DNA from 2 places in the Streptomyces sp. NPDC005799 genome. Region 1 is predicted to be linked to the other one. Evidence: riboswitches for the same ligand, from Rfam matches in the RefSeq annotation. Region 1 holds a riboswitch; the other holds the start of a gene.
The links. A riboswitch is a leader RNA that binds a small molecule or an ion and turns the genes downstream of it on or off. The one in region 1 is predicted to bind cyclic di-AMP.
Positions count from the first base shown of each region.

Region 1 (7,003 bases):
GTACGGCCGCCAGCGCGAGCAGAGCCTCCGCGAGGGTCTGCCATCCCAGGACCGCGAAGCGGGTGCCGAGCACGGTGGTCGCCGCGACGGCGGCGAGCGACCCGGGCGTCCCGGCCTCCGCCAGCCATCTCTCCCGGTCCCACAGCAGCCGCGCGGCGAAGTCCGCCGCCAGGCCCAGCCACCCCACGCAGGTCAGCACGAGGGCGATCCGCGACACCGTCTCGTGTCCCGTCAGCTGAAGCCCGACCGACAGGATCCCGGTCGCCATGACGGCGGCCCCGGCCGCGGGCGGCCGCTGCGCCCACCACACGAGGAGAGCGGAGCGGTCGGGCACGGGGCTGCTGCTGCCGGGCATGCGGCCGATGGTAGGGAGCCCGGCCCGGAGTCCGAGAAGGCACGCGCGCGGGCGGAGGGAAATACGCGCGGGCGCGCGGAGCAGGGGAGGGGCGCGGACCGATGCCTACGCGCCGAGGTGCGGTTGTGCACCACGGCACACGAACGACACCCCACGCCTATCGCAACAGTTTGCGCGCCCCGCACCCCACGGCCGTGCGCCGGCGCGTGAAGGGGCCTCGCACGCCTGCCGGTCGCTGGGCCGGCGGGCGCTCGGAGACCTTCGCGCGCCGCGCATCCCACCGCCGGGCGGCGCCCGAAGTGGCCCTGCACGCCTGTCACGCGCTGGGTCGGCGGGCGCTCGGAGACCTTCGCGCGCCGCGCATCCCACCGCCCGGTGGCGTGCGAAGCGATGCCGCACGCTGCAGCACGTCTGGGGGCTGCGCCAAGGTGTTTTGCGCGGCCCGCACCCCACGGCCGTGCGTCGGCGCGCGAAGCGGCCTCGCACGCCTGCCGGGCGCTCGGTCGGCGGGCGCTCAGGACTGTCACGCGCCCGCATTCCACCGCCGGTGGCGTGCCAAGTGCGTCGTGCGCCCGGCGGCCTCATTCGGGGCGCACGAGACCGTCCGCGCGCCCCGGCTCACCGCCTCACGCCGGGCGTACCACGCTGTGGATGATTGACTCGCCGGCGTAGTAGATGGACTCCTCGCGGACGTACGCGCCCGGCTTGGGGGCGTGGATCATCATGCCGTTGCCGATGTAGACGCCGACGTGGCTGATGTCGTCGTAGAAGAAGATCAGGTCGCCGGGCTGGGCGTCGGCGAGGGAGACGGTGGTGCCCGCGTTCACCTGGTCGTAGGTGGTGCGCGGGAGGTCCACGCCCGCGGCTTTCCAGGCGGCCTGGGTGAGGCCGGAGCAGTCGTAGGAGCCGGGACCGGTGGCGCCCCAGACGTACGGCTTGCCTATCTGCGCGCGGGCGAACGCGAGCGCCTTCGCGGCCTTGGCGGCGTAGGAGGAGTCCGTGGTGTCCGTCGTGCCGGTGTCCGAGGGGGAGGTGCCGTCCTGGGACGCGGTCTCCTCCTGGGCCTTGCGCGCCGCCGCCTGCTGCTGTGCCAGCTCCGCGGCCTTGCGCGCGGCCTCCTGCTGCTGCTTCTCCTCGATCGCCGCGAGCCGCGCCTTCTCCTCGGCCGTCAGCTTCGACAGCAGCTCGCGCGCGTCGGAGAGCTTCTTCTGCACCGTGGCCTTGGCGGTCTGCAGATCGTTCTGCGACGTGCTGAGCGTCTCAAGGCTCCGGGAGGCCTCCTCGCGCTTCCGCATCGTCGCGGACTGCTCGGTGAAGTAGTCGTCGACCTCGCTCTTCTGGCGGGCGGTCAGCCGGCCCATCAGCTGCGTCTGGTCGAAGTAGTCCTGCGGGGAGTCGGCGAGCAGGAAGGTCGCCGTGTCGGGCGCGGCGGCACCCGTCCGGTACTGGGCGGCGGCGAAGGAACCGAGCCGGTCGCGCTCCTCGTTGAGCTTCTGGGCGCGCTTGGCGACGTCGTTGAGCAGGGAGTCGACCCGTCTGCGCTGCTTGGTCGTCTTCTCCGTGGCCGCGTTGTACTTCTCGGTGGCCGACTCCGCCTGGCGGTACAGGTCGTCGACCTTCTTCTCGACTTCCTCGAGGCTCGGGCCGCCGTCGGCCGAGGGGGCGGCGTTGGCCGACTGGGAGAGCAGGGCCACGGAGGTGAGAGCGGCCGTGGCGAGAGCGGGGGTGCGTATGCCTGCTACGCGCGTAACGGCGGGACGCGTCTTGCGGTGCGACGCCAAGACCGGCGACTCCTTCCATCGTCCGCCTACCGGGTTAGCTGTCGGGTTCGGGCGGGTGGTTCGGAAGGGTTGCCCTACGGCCGGGGCCCCGGAAGGGGGTCGGCCGATTCACCCCAAGGTCCTCGTGGGTCCCCGGCTCCGGCTGCGCGGCGGCGCCCCGGACTCGGCGGAGGCCGCACGGCCCGGCGAGGTTCGCCGGTGGGGGTCGTACGGCCCGTCCGAACGGTAGCCAACTCGTGTGGCCCGTGTGAAGGTTGATGTTCGATTTGTCCGATACATTTCCGTGACCTTCGACCGGCCCCGCCCGCCCGGCCACGTGCGGTGATGGCGCGCCACGGAGCGTGTGCGGGGTATCGGATCGGGCGATGTTCTCAGGGCGGCGGCGGGCTGTCAGTGGGGCGCCCTAGACTCGGAGAGCGATGAGCAGCCTCTTTGACGACAGCTTCCTGGCGGACCTCCAGGCCCCTCGCGGGCACGCGGAGGAACCCCCGCCGCCGCCCGAGGACGATCAGGCACCGGAGCCCGTTCCGGACGACCTGTTCGGCGGGAAGTTCGACGTGCCGCCGGACCGGGACGCCTACTACCGCGACGGCGCCCCCCGTCCGGCGATCGACCCGGCGGCACTGCTGGACGGGCTGAACGAGAACCAGCGCGCGGCCGTCGTGCACCATGGCGCCCCCCTGCTCATCGTGGCCGGCGCCGGCTCCGGCAAGACCCGTGTCCTCACCCACCGCATCGCCTACCTCCTGGCCGAGCGGAACGTGCACCCGGGCCAGGTCCTGGCGATCACCTTCACCAACAAGGCCGCCGGTGAGATGAAGGAGCGGGTCGAGCAGCTCGTCGGCCCGCGCGCGAACGCGATGTGGGTGATGACCTTCCACAGCGCGTGCGTGCGCATCCTGCGCAGGGAGAGCAAGAAGCTCGGCTTCACCTCCTCCTTCTCGATCTACGACGCCGCCGACTCCAAGCGCCTGATGGCCCTGGTCTGCCGCGACCTGGACCTCGACCCCAAGCGCTACCCGCCGAAGTCCTTCAGCGCCAAGATCTCCAACCTGAAGAACGAGCTGATCGACGAGGAGGACTTCGCCGCCCAGGCAACCGACGGCTTCGAGAAGACCCTCGCCCAGGCCTACGCCCTCTACCAGTCACGGCTGCGCGAGGCGAACGCCCTCGACTTCGACGACCTGATCATGACGACGGTCAACCTGCTCCGCGCCTTCCCGGACGTCGCCGAGCACTACCGCCGCCGTTTCCGGCACGTCCTGGTCGACGAGTACCAGGACACCAACCACGCCCAGTACGCGCTCGTGCGCGAGCTGGTGGGGACCAGCGAGCACCCCGTCGACGTCCCGCCGAACGAGTACGACGTCCCGCCCGCCGAGTTGTGCGTGGTGGGTGACGCGGATCAGTCGATCTACGCCTTCCGCGGGGCGACGATCCGCAACATCCTCCAGTTCGAGGAGGACTACCCGGACGCGACGACGATCCTGTTGGAGCAGAACTACCGCTCCACCCAGACGATCCTGTCCGCGGCCAACGCGGTCATCGAGCGCAATGAGTCCCGCCGCCCCAAGAACCTGTGGACCAACGCCGGCGCGGGCGCGCGCATCACGGGCTATGTCGCCGACACCGAGCACGACGAGGCCCAGTTCGTCGCCGACGAGATAGACCGTCTCACCGACGCGGGCGACGCGAGGGCCGGGGACGTCGCCGTCTTCTACCGGACGAACGCCCAGTCCCGTGTCTTCGAAGAGGTCTTCATCCGCGTCGGCCTGCCCTACAAGGTCGTCGGCGGCGTCCGCTTCTACGAGCGCAAGGAGGTCCGGGACGTCCTGGCCTATCTGCGCGTGCTGGCCAACCCCGAGGACTCGGTGCCGCTGCGCCGCATCCTGAACGTCCCCAAGCGCGGCATCGGCGAGCGCGCCGAGGCGATGATCGACGCCCTCTCGCAGCGCGAGAAGATCAGCTTCCCGCAGGCGCTGCGCCGCGTCGACGAGGCGTACGGCATGGCCGCGCGCTCCGCCAACGCGGTCAAGAAGTTCAACACGCTGATGGAGGACCTCCGTACGGTCGTCGAGTCCGGTGCGGGCCCGGCGACCGTCCTGGAGGCGGTGCTCGAACGCACCGGCTACCTCGCCGAGTTGCAGGCCTCCACCGACCCGCAGGACGAGACCCGTATCGAGAACCTCCAGGAACTCGCGGCCGTGGCCCTGGAGTTCGAGCAGGAGTCCGGTGAGGGCGAGGAGTCCCCGGGGCTCGCCGACTTCCTGGAGCGGGTCGCGCTGGTCGCCGACTCCGACCAGATCCCCGACGAGGAGGAGGACGGCTCCGGGGTCATCACCCTGATGACCCTGCACACCGCCAAGGGCCTGGAGTTCCCGGTGGTCTTCCTCACCGGCATGGAGGACGGCGTCTTCCCGCACATGCGTGCGCTCGGCCAGACCAAGGAGCTGGAGGAGGAGCGGCGGCTCGCCTATGTCGGCATCACGCGCGCGCGTGAACGGCTGTATCTGACCCGCTCCGCGCTGCGCAGCGCCTGGGGGCAGCCGTCGTACAACCCGCCCTCCCGCTTCCTGGAGGAGATTCCGGCGCAGCACGTCGACTGGAAGCGGACGGGCGCCACGTCTCCCGTCTCCTCGGGACCGGCGTCCGGCGTCGCGGCCTCCCTGTCGTCCTCCCGCTCGCGCTCGTCGGCGTCGGGGGTGCCCGGGTTCGCCACCAGCCGGACCTCCGAGAAGCCGGTGGTGTCGCTGGCGGTCGGCGACCGGGTCACCCACGACCAGTTCGGGCTCGGCACGGTCGTGGCCGTGAAGGGCACGGGCGGCAACGCGGAGGCGACGATCGACTTCGGCGACGCCAAGCCGAAGCGGCTGCTGCTGCGGTACGCGCCGGTCGAGAAGCTGTGACGGACTGAGCCTCCGCCCCTTGAGTTCACCCCAAGGGCGGGGGCTCACCGCAGAGTTGGGCTGTCTACGTCGGGTTCAGTCCGTGGCTGCGCAGCCACGGCAGGGGGTCTATCGGCGCTCCGCCGCCCGGGCGCACCTCGAAGTGCAGGTGCGGGCCGGTCGAGTTGCCCGAGTTCCCGGAGTACGCGATCGGCTGGCCGGCCTTCACCGTCGTACCGGAGGCGACGCGGTAGCTGGAGAGGTGGCAGTACCACGTCTCCGTGCCGTCCTTCGCGGTCACGATCAACATGTTGCCGTAGGCGCTGTTCCACTGCGTGCGCACGGTGCCGTCGGTCGCGGCCATCACCGTGGTGCCGTAGGAGACGGGGAAGTCGATGCCGGTGTGCACCGACATCCAGTTGACGCCGGCCTGGCCGAAGTAGGCGCTGAGCCCCTTCTGGGTGACCGGCAGGACGTACTTGGGGCGCAGCCGCTCCTTGCGGGCCGCCTCCGCGGCCGCCTTCTTCTTCTCGGCCTCCTGCTGCGCCTTGAGGTCGATGCGCTCCTGCGTCCGGCTGGCCCGGTCGGCGAAGTCGTCGGCGCCCGCGGACAGAGTCCGCAGCTGCGCGTCCAGCTTGTTGTTGGCGACGGCCGGCTTCACGGCCTGCGCGTCGGAGGCGGTGGCCGAGGTGTCGTCGCTGGAGAAGGTGCCGACCGACGCGGCGGCGATCCCCGCGACCCCCATCACACACGCCGAGGGCACGGCGATGGTCAGCAGCGCGGAGCGCCTGGCGGGCGTACGGCGGCGGGAGCGCGCCGCGTTGCGGGCGGCGGCGCGTGAGGCCGGTGCGGGGGTGACCTCTTCCTGGTCGTCGAGCAGGGGCGTCACCGCGGGCAGCTCACCCGTGGCGGTCAACTCGCCCTCGTCCTCGGCGGGTTCCTCGTAGGAGCCGTCCTCGACCTGTTCGAAGAGGGCGGTCGCCTGCTGGTCGAACGGTTCGCCTTGATCGACCGGGGCGTCGGAGTTCCACTGCGTCGCGTCGTACGCGCCCGTGTCGAAGGTCCGCGTGCCCCATTCCCAGTGCTGGGTCTGGTCGGCCGCGCCACCGGACTGGTCGGGCTGGAGCCAGGCGCTCGCGTCCCACTGCCCGGAGACATCGTGGCCGGTGGCCTGTGGCGGGATCACCGAGAGATGCTGGTGCTCGCCGGTCCAGGCGGCCGTGTCGTACACGCCGGTGTCATAGGCGGCGTGGTGCTGGGCCGCGTAGGCGTCGTAGTGCGAGGTCTGGTGGTGGCCCGTCGCCCACTGGGTGCTGTCGTAGGGGCCGGTGGCGTCGTCGGGGAGGCTGCCGAAGAGGGGGTCGGCGGCGAAGGTCGTGGTGGTGTGCGCGCCGGTCTGAAAGCCGTTGGCGTCGTAGCCGCCGTACGTGGTGAAGTCGCCGTACTGGGCCTCCTCGGTGCCGTACGACGCGTAGTGCGCCGCGGCGGCGTCGGAAGCCGGAGCCGGGGTGGTCATGGTCCCCGACGGGTGACGGTCGTTCACCAACTTCTCTTTCGCCTCGACAACAGGGGCTGCCAGAGCAGTGCGGTGACTGTACCCGGCGGTATGCGGGCGCGACAATCTTCAACTGGTTTCGGGCGCGCAGGAAACGGGCATTCGGCCGTCTTTCGGGGGAGTGCGGGCGCGGGTTTGGCCTTGTGTTCGAAGAGTGTTCGATGCCCGGTCGGTGTGAAACGGTTTTCCGGCGGCCGTGGATCGGCTGTTCGGGGGTCTCACGCCACCGTCAGACCGCCGGTGGAGGCAGCGGCCGCGGCGCCGGACCCCGCGGCGTCGAGGGCCTGGCGTATCCCCGTCGCGACGGCGGGGTGCACGGGCAGCGCCAGATGGCCGATCCCGCTCACCCGTACGTTCTCCACGAGCAGGTCGGGATGGTCGATGCAGGCGCTCTCCAGCGGGTCCATCAGATGGTCGAGGTCGCTCC
Region 1 is NZ_JBEXXQ010000017.1:104,497-111,499, reverse strand. It holds gene ABZ453_RS18775 (tellurite resistance/C4-dicarboxylate transporter family protein) at 1-355, opposite strand, end outside; gene ABZ453_RS18770 (NlpC/P60 family protein) at 982-2,136, opposite strand; cyclic di-AMP (ydaO/yuaA leader) riboswitch at 2,144-2,315, opposite strand; gene pcrA (DNA helicase PcrA) at 2,556-5,042, shown strand; gene ABZ453_RS18760 (M23 family metallopeptidase) at 5,107-6,564, opposite strand; gene ABZ453_RS18755 (alpha/beta fold hydrolase) at 6,795-7,003, opposite strand, start outside.

Region 2 (7,003 bases), on a different contig from region 1:
TCGTGCGCGACACGGTGACCGCCGAACGCCGAAGAGGCCGCCCACGGTTCGTGGACGGCCTCTTCGGTGGAGCGTGTGCTGCTACGCGGGGCGCACCGCTATGCGGATCGCGGCCTCGCCGGCGTAGTGGACCGACTCCTCGCGGATCACCGCGCCCGGTCCGGGGGCGTGGATCATCAGACCGTTGCCGGTGTAGAGGCCGACATGGCTGAAGTTGTCGTTGAAGAAGATCAGGTCACCGGGACGGCTCTCGGCGAGCGGGACCACCGTGCCGGTGCTCGCCTGCTCGTGCGTGGACCGCGGCAGCGCGACCCCGGCGGCACGCCAGGCGGCCTGGGCTAGCCCGGCGTTGTCGTACGACTCCGGTCCGACCGCGCCCCACAGACACGGCCTGCCGATCTGCGCCCGGGCGAAGGACACGGCCCGGTCCGCCTTGGTGCCGACCGGCGGCTCGGCGGGCGCCTCGGGCACCCCGGTGTCGAGGACCGACGGCTCCTGGAGCCGACGCCACTGGTCCGACACGGGCAGGCTCGAGTCGACCGCGGCGGGCAGGCTCCACGCACCGGTGTCCATGACGGACGGCTGCTGCGGGACCGCCTCGACGGTGGGCTGCTGGAAGCTCCACTGCGTGCCGGTGTCCAGGGCGGTCAGCTGCTGCTGCGCCCCCGTGTCGGTGATGGACGGACCCACGTCGGGGACGGCCGGCTGCTGCAGGCTCCACGGTTCGCTGGCCGGCACGCCCGTGTCGAGCACGGACGGCTGCTGCAGCCGCCAGGCCTCCTCCGTCGCACGGCTCGCCTGATCCGACCAGGGCGCCGGAGCCGCCTGCGGCGCAGGAGTCGCGAGCGCCGACTGCGGTGCGGCCATGGTCATCGAGGGCATGGCGGCCTGCGGTGCCATGGTCATCGAGGGCATGACGCCCGTCTGGGATGTCGTGGCCGCCGGGGACATGAGGGTCGCCTGTGGCCCCGTGGCCGTCGGCGACATGACGGTCGACTGCGGTGTCATGGCCGGCGAGGGCATCACGGCCGTCTGCTCCGGCATGGGCGTCGGCGACATGACCGCCGCCTGGGGTAGGGACGTCTGCCGGGCCGTGTACCGGTACAGCAGCTCACTCGCCGCGGCGATCTTGCGCTGGCTCTGCTCCTTGGACGTGCGCAGCGACGCCTGCCGCGGCTCGCCGCCCGTCGCGCCCGCCGCCATGGCGGACTCCTGCCGCTGCGCCGGTACGGCGGGCAGCGCGGCCGTGCCGCCACCCGCGGTCAGCTCGGCGACCGGACGGAGCGGTCCGCCCGCCGGCAGCTCGGCCACGGGCCGGCCGGGTGCCTCCAGCTCGAAGCCGGTCCGTGCCTCCGGGGAGCGCGCGGGCAGCGACGGGGCCGGGCGGGGGGAGGAGGTGCGCTGGGCGGGCATGCGGTCGGCCGGCAGGATCGCCGGGATCGTCGGCCCCAGCGAAGCGCGCGCCGCGTCGAACCACTGCCGGGTCACGTTGTCCAGATCGGGGTCCGAGCGCCTGCCGCCGCCCGCCGGTGCGCCGCGTCCTCGCGAGCCGGTCACCGTCGGCCGGGTGAAGTTCCACTGGCCGGTGTCGGACTCGGCCCGGTCGTAGAGGCTGCTCACCCGGTCCCGGACGGCCTCCCGACTGGGGGCGTCCTCCCCGGCGAGGGGCACGGCGTCGGCGCTCTGCGAGAGCATGGCCACCGAGGTGAGGGCCGCCGCGGCGAGGGTGGAGCTGCGCATCCCGGGGAGGCCGGAGCCGCCCGTGCGCGATGGTCGATCCGGCGCCATGGGAGCCGTACTCCTTCCGTACTCCGCCTACCGAGTTAGCTGTCGGGTTCGGGCGGTCGTATCCGGAAGGCATGCCCTACGACCCTTGCCCGTGCGGGCGGTTGGGCCGATTCACCCCATGATTCGGTTGGGTCCCCGGCTCCGGTTCGACACCGGACTCGGCGGAGGCCACGCGTCCCGACGGGGTTCGCCGGAGGAACTCGAGTGGCCTGGACCCACGCTAGCCAACTTGTGCGGCTGGTGTGAAGGTTGAAGGGCAGAATGTCCGATACGCTTTTGTGACCTTCGTCGTGACGAGCCGTCAGATGCCGGTTCCGTGCACACAGCGGATCGGGAGCGTGACCGACCGTCGCGACGGCGGGCGCCTCAGGACCGCGGACCGTCTTCCCGGACCGCCCGCTCGGCGTCGCGCTTCTTGATCCGCGCCGTCTCCTTGCGGACCTCCGCCTGCGTGGCCCGCTCCTTCACCAGCCACTCCGGCTGCTCCTGCTTCAGCGCCTCGATCTGCTCGGTGGTCAGCGGCTCGGTCACCCCGCCGCGCGCCAGCCCCGCGATGGAGACACCCAGCTTCGCCGCGACCACCGGACGGGGATGCGGCCCCTTGGCCCGCAGCTCGCGCAGCCACTCGGGCGGCTCGGCCTGGAGCTGGTCGAGCTGGGCGCGCGAGACGACACCCTCACGGAACTCGGCGGGGGTGGCCTCGAGGTACACACCCAGCTTCTTCGCCGCGGTCGCGGGCTTCATCGTCTGGGCGGTCTGGTGCGACTTCATGGGGTCCAGGGTATCGACCGGGTACGGGGCCCTCGACCACGGCCGGTAACCTGGCCAGGTGACAGGCTCGGAGACATCCCCCACGTTCCGGCTCGCGTACGTCCCGGGGACGACGCCCGCCAAGTGGGTGCGGATCTGGAACGAGCGGCTGCCCGGGATCCCCTTGCACCTCATCGCCGTACCGGCCGCCGAGGCGCCCGAGGTGCTGCGCGCGGGCCAGGCGGACGCGGGCCTGGTACGGCTGCCGGTCGACCGTGGGTTCTTCAGCGCGATCCCGCTCTACACCGAGACGACGGTGGTCGTGGTCCCCAAGGACCATGTGATCACGGCGGCCGACGAGGTGACGCTCGCCGATCTGGCCGACGAGGTGCTCTTCCACCCCCTCGACGACGTCTTCGACTGGGACGCTCCTCCCGGTGAACCCGCCTTCGAGCGTCCCGCCACCACCGAGGACGCCGTGGAGCTGGTCGCGGCGGGCGTCGGCCTGCTCGTCGTCCCCCAGTCCCTCGCCCGTCTGCACCACCGTAGGGACCTCACCTACCGCCCGGTCGTCGACGCCCCCCAGTCCGGTGTCGCCCTGTCCTGGCCCGAGGAAGCGACCAGCGACCTGGTCGAGGACTTCATCGGGATCGTGCGCGGCCGCACGGTCAACAGCTCCCGCGGCCGCAAACAGCAGCCGGAGGAGAAACAGTCGAGCCGGGAGGAGAAGCCCAGGCGGGAGGAGCAGCCGAGGCGGGAGGAGCAGCAGAAGTCCTCCGGCCGCCGCAAACCGGCCCCCGCCAAGCAGCCGGGCCGCGCTCCCCGCGCGGGCGGCTCCAAGCCCGGCAGGCGGGGCAGGCCCGGCCGCCGCTCGTAGGAACGGCTCACTTGGGCGGCAACCCCGCGGCGAAGGCGTACCCCTCGTCGATCCATGCGCCCAGGACCCGGTCGTCCGTCAGCGCGGACGGGTCGACGACGATCCAGCCGCGCATCGGCCGCCCCGTCATGTCGAGCAGCCGCGCTCCCGGTCGGGTCAGCGCCGCGTCCGTGGCCTCCGGCCCGACACGGACCATCAGCCCCCCGGCGCCACTCGCGCTCACCGCCATGTTCCCCCGCAGCAGAAACGCGAGCCCCCCGAACATCCGCTTCTCAGTGATGTCCGGATCGGCTCCTAGATACCGCCGAATCCGCTCGGCCAACGCTTCGTCGTACGCCATGCCACGCCTCGCTCCGTGTGCCGACTCCCAGGACTCCAGGATGGCCCCGCACGCCTGTCCGGGTCGGGCGGTGGCGGCCCGCCGGTCGGACCGGGGGCTTCTCCTCGCGTCGCGTCCGCATGGACCGCACGGCGACGCCGAAACGGTGGCGCGACGGCCGCCGTGTCGTAGCCACAAGCCGGTGGCGACGAGGGCGCGGTGGAATGACCGCCGCCGCGTCCGCGTCGGGGATACGGCCCCCTGCCGCCCGCAGGACATGCTGACACCTTGCCACCACGGCCCCGGCCCGCCCATCGGGCCGCCCCGTCCGTCGGGCCGCCGCCGTGCGTGGGCCCGTCCCCGGCCGTCGGGCCGCCGCCGTGCGTGGGCCCGTCCCCGTCCGTCGGGCCGCCGCCGTGCGTGGGCCCGTCCCCGTCCGTCGGGCCGCCCCGCCTATCGGCCCGCCCCGCCCATCGGGCCGCCCCCGTCCATGGACCCGCCCCGCCTGTCGGCCCGCCCCGCCTGTCGGCCCGCCCCCGCCCGAGAGTCGTACCGTCATCGGCGGTCGGTGGCAGAATCGACCGGGTGGACCGGGGGATCCTCGAGCGTGAGGCCGAGCTGACGCGGCTGGCCGAGGCCGCATGTCAGGCGGCGGACGGTGCCGGCTCGGTGGCGCTCGTCTTCGGCGAGGCCGGCATCGGCAAGTCCAGCCTGGTCAGAGCACTTCCGGAACGGTTGCCCGAGGAGGCGCGGGTCCTGGTCGGCCAGTGCGACGACCTCGCCACCCGCCGACCCCTTGGCCCGTTCCGTGACCTCGTCGGCAGCGTCGGTGCCGAGCTGGCCCGCGCCGTCACCGAGGGCGGCGATCGTCCCCGCGTCTACGAGGCCCTGCGCGCCGAGCTTGCCGTGACTCCGCATCCCGCCGTACTGGTCGTCGAGGACGTGCACTGGGCCGACGAGGCGTCCCTGGACGCCCTGCGCTTCCTGGTCCGGCGCATGGAACGGCTCCCCGCGCTGCTCGTCCTCACCTACCGCGACGACGAGCTGGGCCGCGGCCACCCCCTGCGCCATCTCCTCGGGCAGGTCTCCCGCGCGCCCCGGGTGCACCGGCTGCCCCTGGCCCGGCTGTCCCTCGACGCGGTCCGCACGCTCAGCGCGACCGCCGAGCTGGACGCGGCCCAGGTGTACGAGGTGACCTCCGGAAACCCCTTCTTCGTCGCCGAGGTCGTCGCGGCGGGCGGCACCGGAGGCGTGCCGCCGACGGTCGTGGACGCCGTGCTCGCCCGGATGCGGGGCCTGGACGCCGCCACCGTGGACGCGCTGGAGCAGCTCGCCGTGGTCCCCTCGGCGGTCGAACGGCCCCTGGTGGACGCCCTGTTGGCCGACGGGGTGACCGTACTCGCCGAGGCCGAGCAGCGCGGGCTGCTCGCGGTGACACCGGAACGGGTGGCGTTCCGCCACGAGCTGATCCGCCGCGCGGTCGCCGACTCCGTGCCCACCGCCCGCCGTATCGACCTCAACCGCACCGTCCTCGCGGCCCTGGTCGCCCGCCCCGGATCCGACGCCGCCCGGATCGTGCACCACGCCGCCCAGGCCGGCGACGAGGACGCCATCGCCCGCTACGGCCCCGACGCGGCACGCGACGCGGCCTCCGCCGGCGCCCACCGCGAGGCCGCCGCCCAGCTGCGGCTGGTCCTGCGCCGGCGCCGGCGCCACGGCCCGGCCGACCTCGCCGACCTGCTGGAACGCTACGCGATCGAGAGCTACACCATCGCCGACTCGGCCGCCGCCGTCACCGCCCAACGGGAGGCGGTGGCGCTGCGCCGCTCGCTCGGCGACATCCTCGCCCTCGGCGCCGACCTGCGCTGGCTGTCCCGTATCCACTGGTGGGCCGGGGACGCCGACGAGGCGCAGGACGCCGCCCGCGAGGCCGTCACCGTCCTGGAGCACGCGGGCGACGACCGGCTGCTGGCCCTCGCCGTCAGCAACATCGCCCAGCTGCGCATGCTGTCCGACCGCTACCCGGAGGCCGTCGACCACGCCGAGCGGGCCATCGTCCTGGCCCGCAAGACGGAGGACCAGGCGATTCTCGCGCACGCCCTGAACAACCTGGGGACGGCCCGCTGGCGGGGCGGCGACCCCGACGGACGCAAGCAGCTGGAGGAGAGCCTGGAGGTCGCCCTGGCCGCCGGCGAGGTCGAGCACGCCTGCCGCTCCTACGCCAACATCATCTGGACCCTGCTCGACAGCCTCCAGTACAGCGAGGCGGACCGCTATCTGCCCCCGGCCATGGACCTCGCCGACCGGGCCGAACACCTCGGCTTCCTCACCTACCTCCACGTCGAGCTGGCGATCCGGCGACTGGCCGCCGCCGACTGGGAGGACGCCGAACGGCACGCCGAGTTCGGCATCCACGACTTCCTGCCCGCCCGTTGCCCCGCGCTGACCGTCCTGGCCCGCGTCCGCACCCGTCGCGGCCACCCGGGCGCCGCCGAACTCCTCGCCGAGGCCCAGGAGATCGCCGTACGGACCCGGGAACTGCAGCGCACCGGACCGGTCGCCGCCGCGCTGGCCGAGGCGGCCTGGCTGCGCGGCGACGACGCGGCCCTGATCGAGGCCGTGGCCCCGGTGTACGCGCAGGCCCGCGACCTGGCCGGCATCCCCTACCGGGCCGAACTCGGCTACTGGCTCAGCAGGGTTGGGCAGCCGGTCGACCTGGCGGACTGCGACCACCCGTACGCCCTCCAGGCCCGCGGCCACTGGCGCGAGGCCGCCGCACGCTGGCAGGAGGCGGGCTGCCCCTACGAGCACGCCGCCGCGGTCGCCGAGAGCCCGCACCCCGCGGACAAGCTCGTCGCCCTTGCCGAACTCGACGCCCTGGGCGCCGAACCGCTGGCCCGCCGCGTCCGCTCCGAACTCCGCCGACTCGGCGTACGGCGCATCCCGCGCGGCCCCCTCGCCGCGACCCGCGGCAACCCCGCCGGCCTGACCGAACGGCAGCTCCAGGTCATGCGCCTGCTTGCCGAGGGCCTGACGAACGCCGAGATCGCCGACCGGCTCGTCGTGTCCGTCCGTACCGTCGACAACCACGTACGCGCCGTCCTGGAGAAGCTGGACGCGCCCACCCGGCGCCACGCCGCCGTACGCGCCGCGGAGCTCGGGCTCCTCCCCGAGCGGGACACGTAGGTACGCGAAACGCAGGTGCGCGAAACCTAGGTATCCGAACGCCCGAGCTAGGTGATGGCCACGGATGCCCCCGCCCGCGCTAC
Region 2 is NZ_JBEXXQ010000003.1:19,465-26,467, reverse strand. It holds gene ABZ453_RS03785 (NlpC/P60 family protein) at 82-1,788, opposite strand; cyclic di-AMP (ydaO/yuaA leader) riboswitch at 1,797-1,962, opposite strand; gene ABZ453_RS03780 (DUF5997 family protein) at 2,155-2,559, opposite strand; gene ABZ453_RS03775 (LysR family substrate-binding domain-containing protein) at 2,618-3,415, shown strand; gene ABZ453_RS03770 (TfoX/Sxy family protein) at 3,423-3,755, opposite strand; gene ABZ453_RS03765 (AAA family ATPase) at 4,320-6,920, shown strand.
Region 2: it holds a riboswitch for cyclic di-AMP, as region 1 does, so the genes downstream of both, ABZ453_RS03785 (NlpC/P60 family protein) here and ABZ453_RS18770 (NlpC/P60 family protein) in region 1, are expected to answer to the same signal.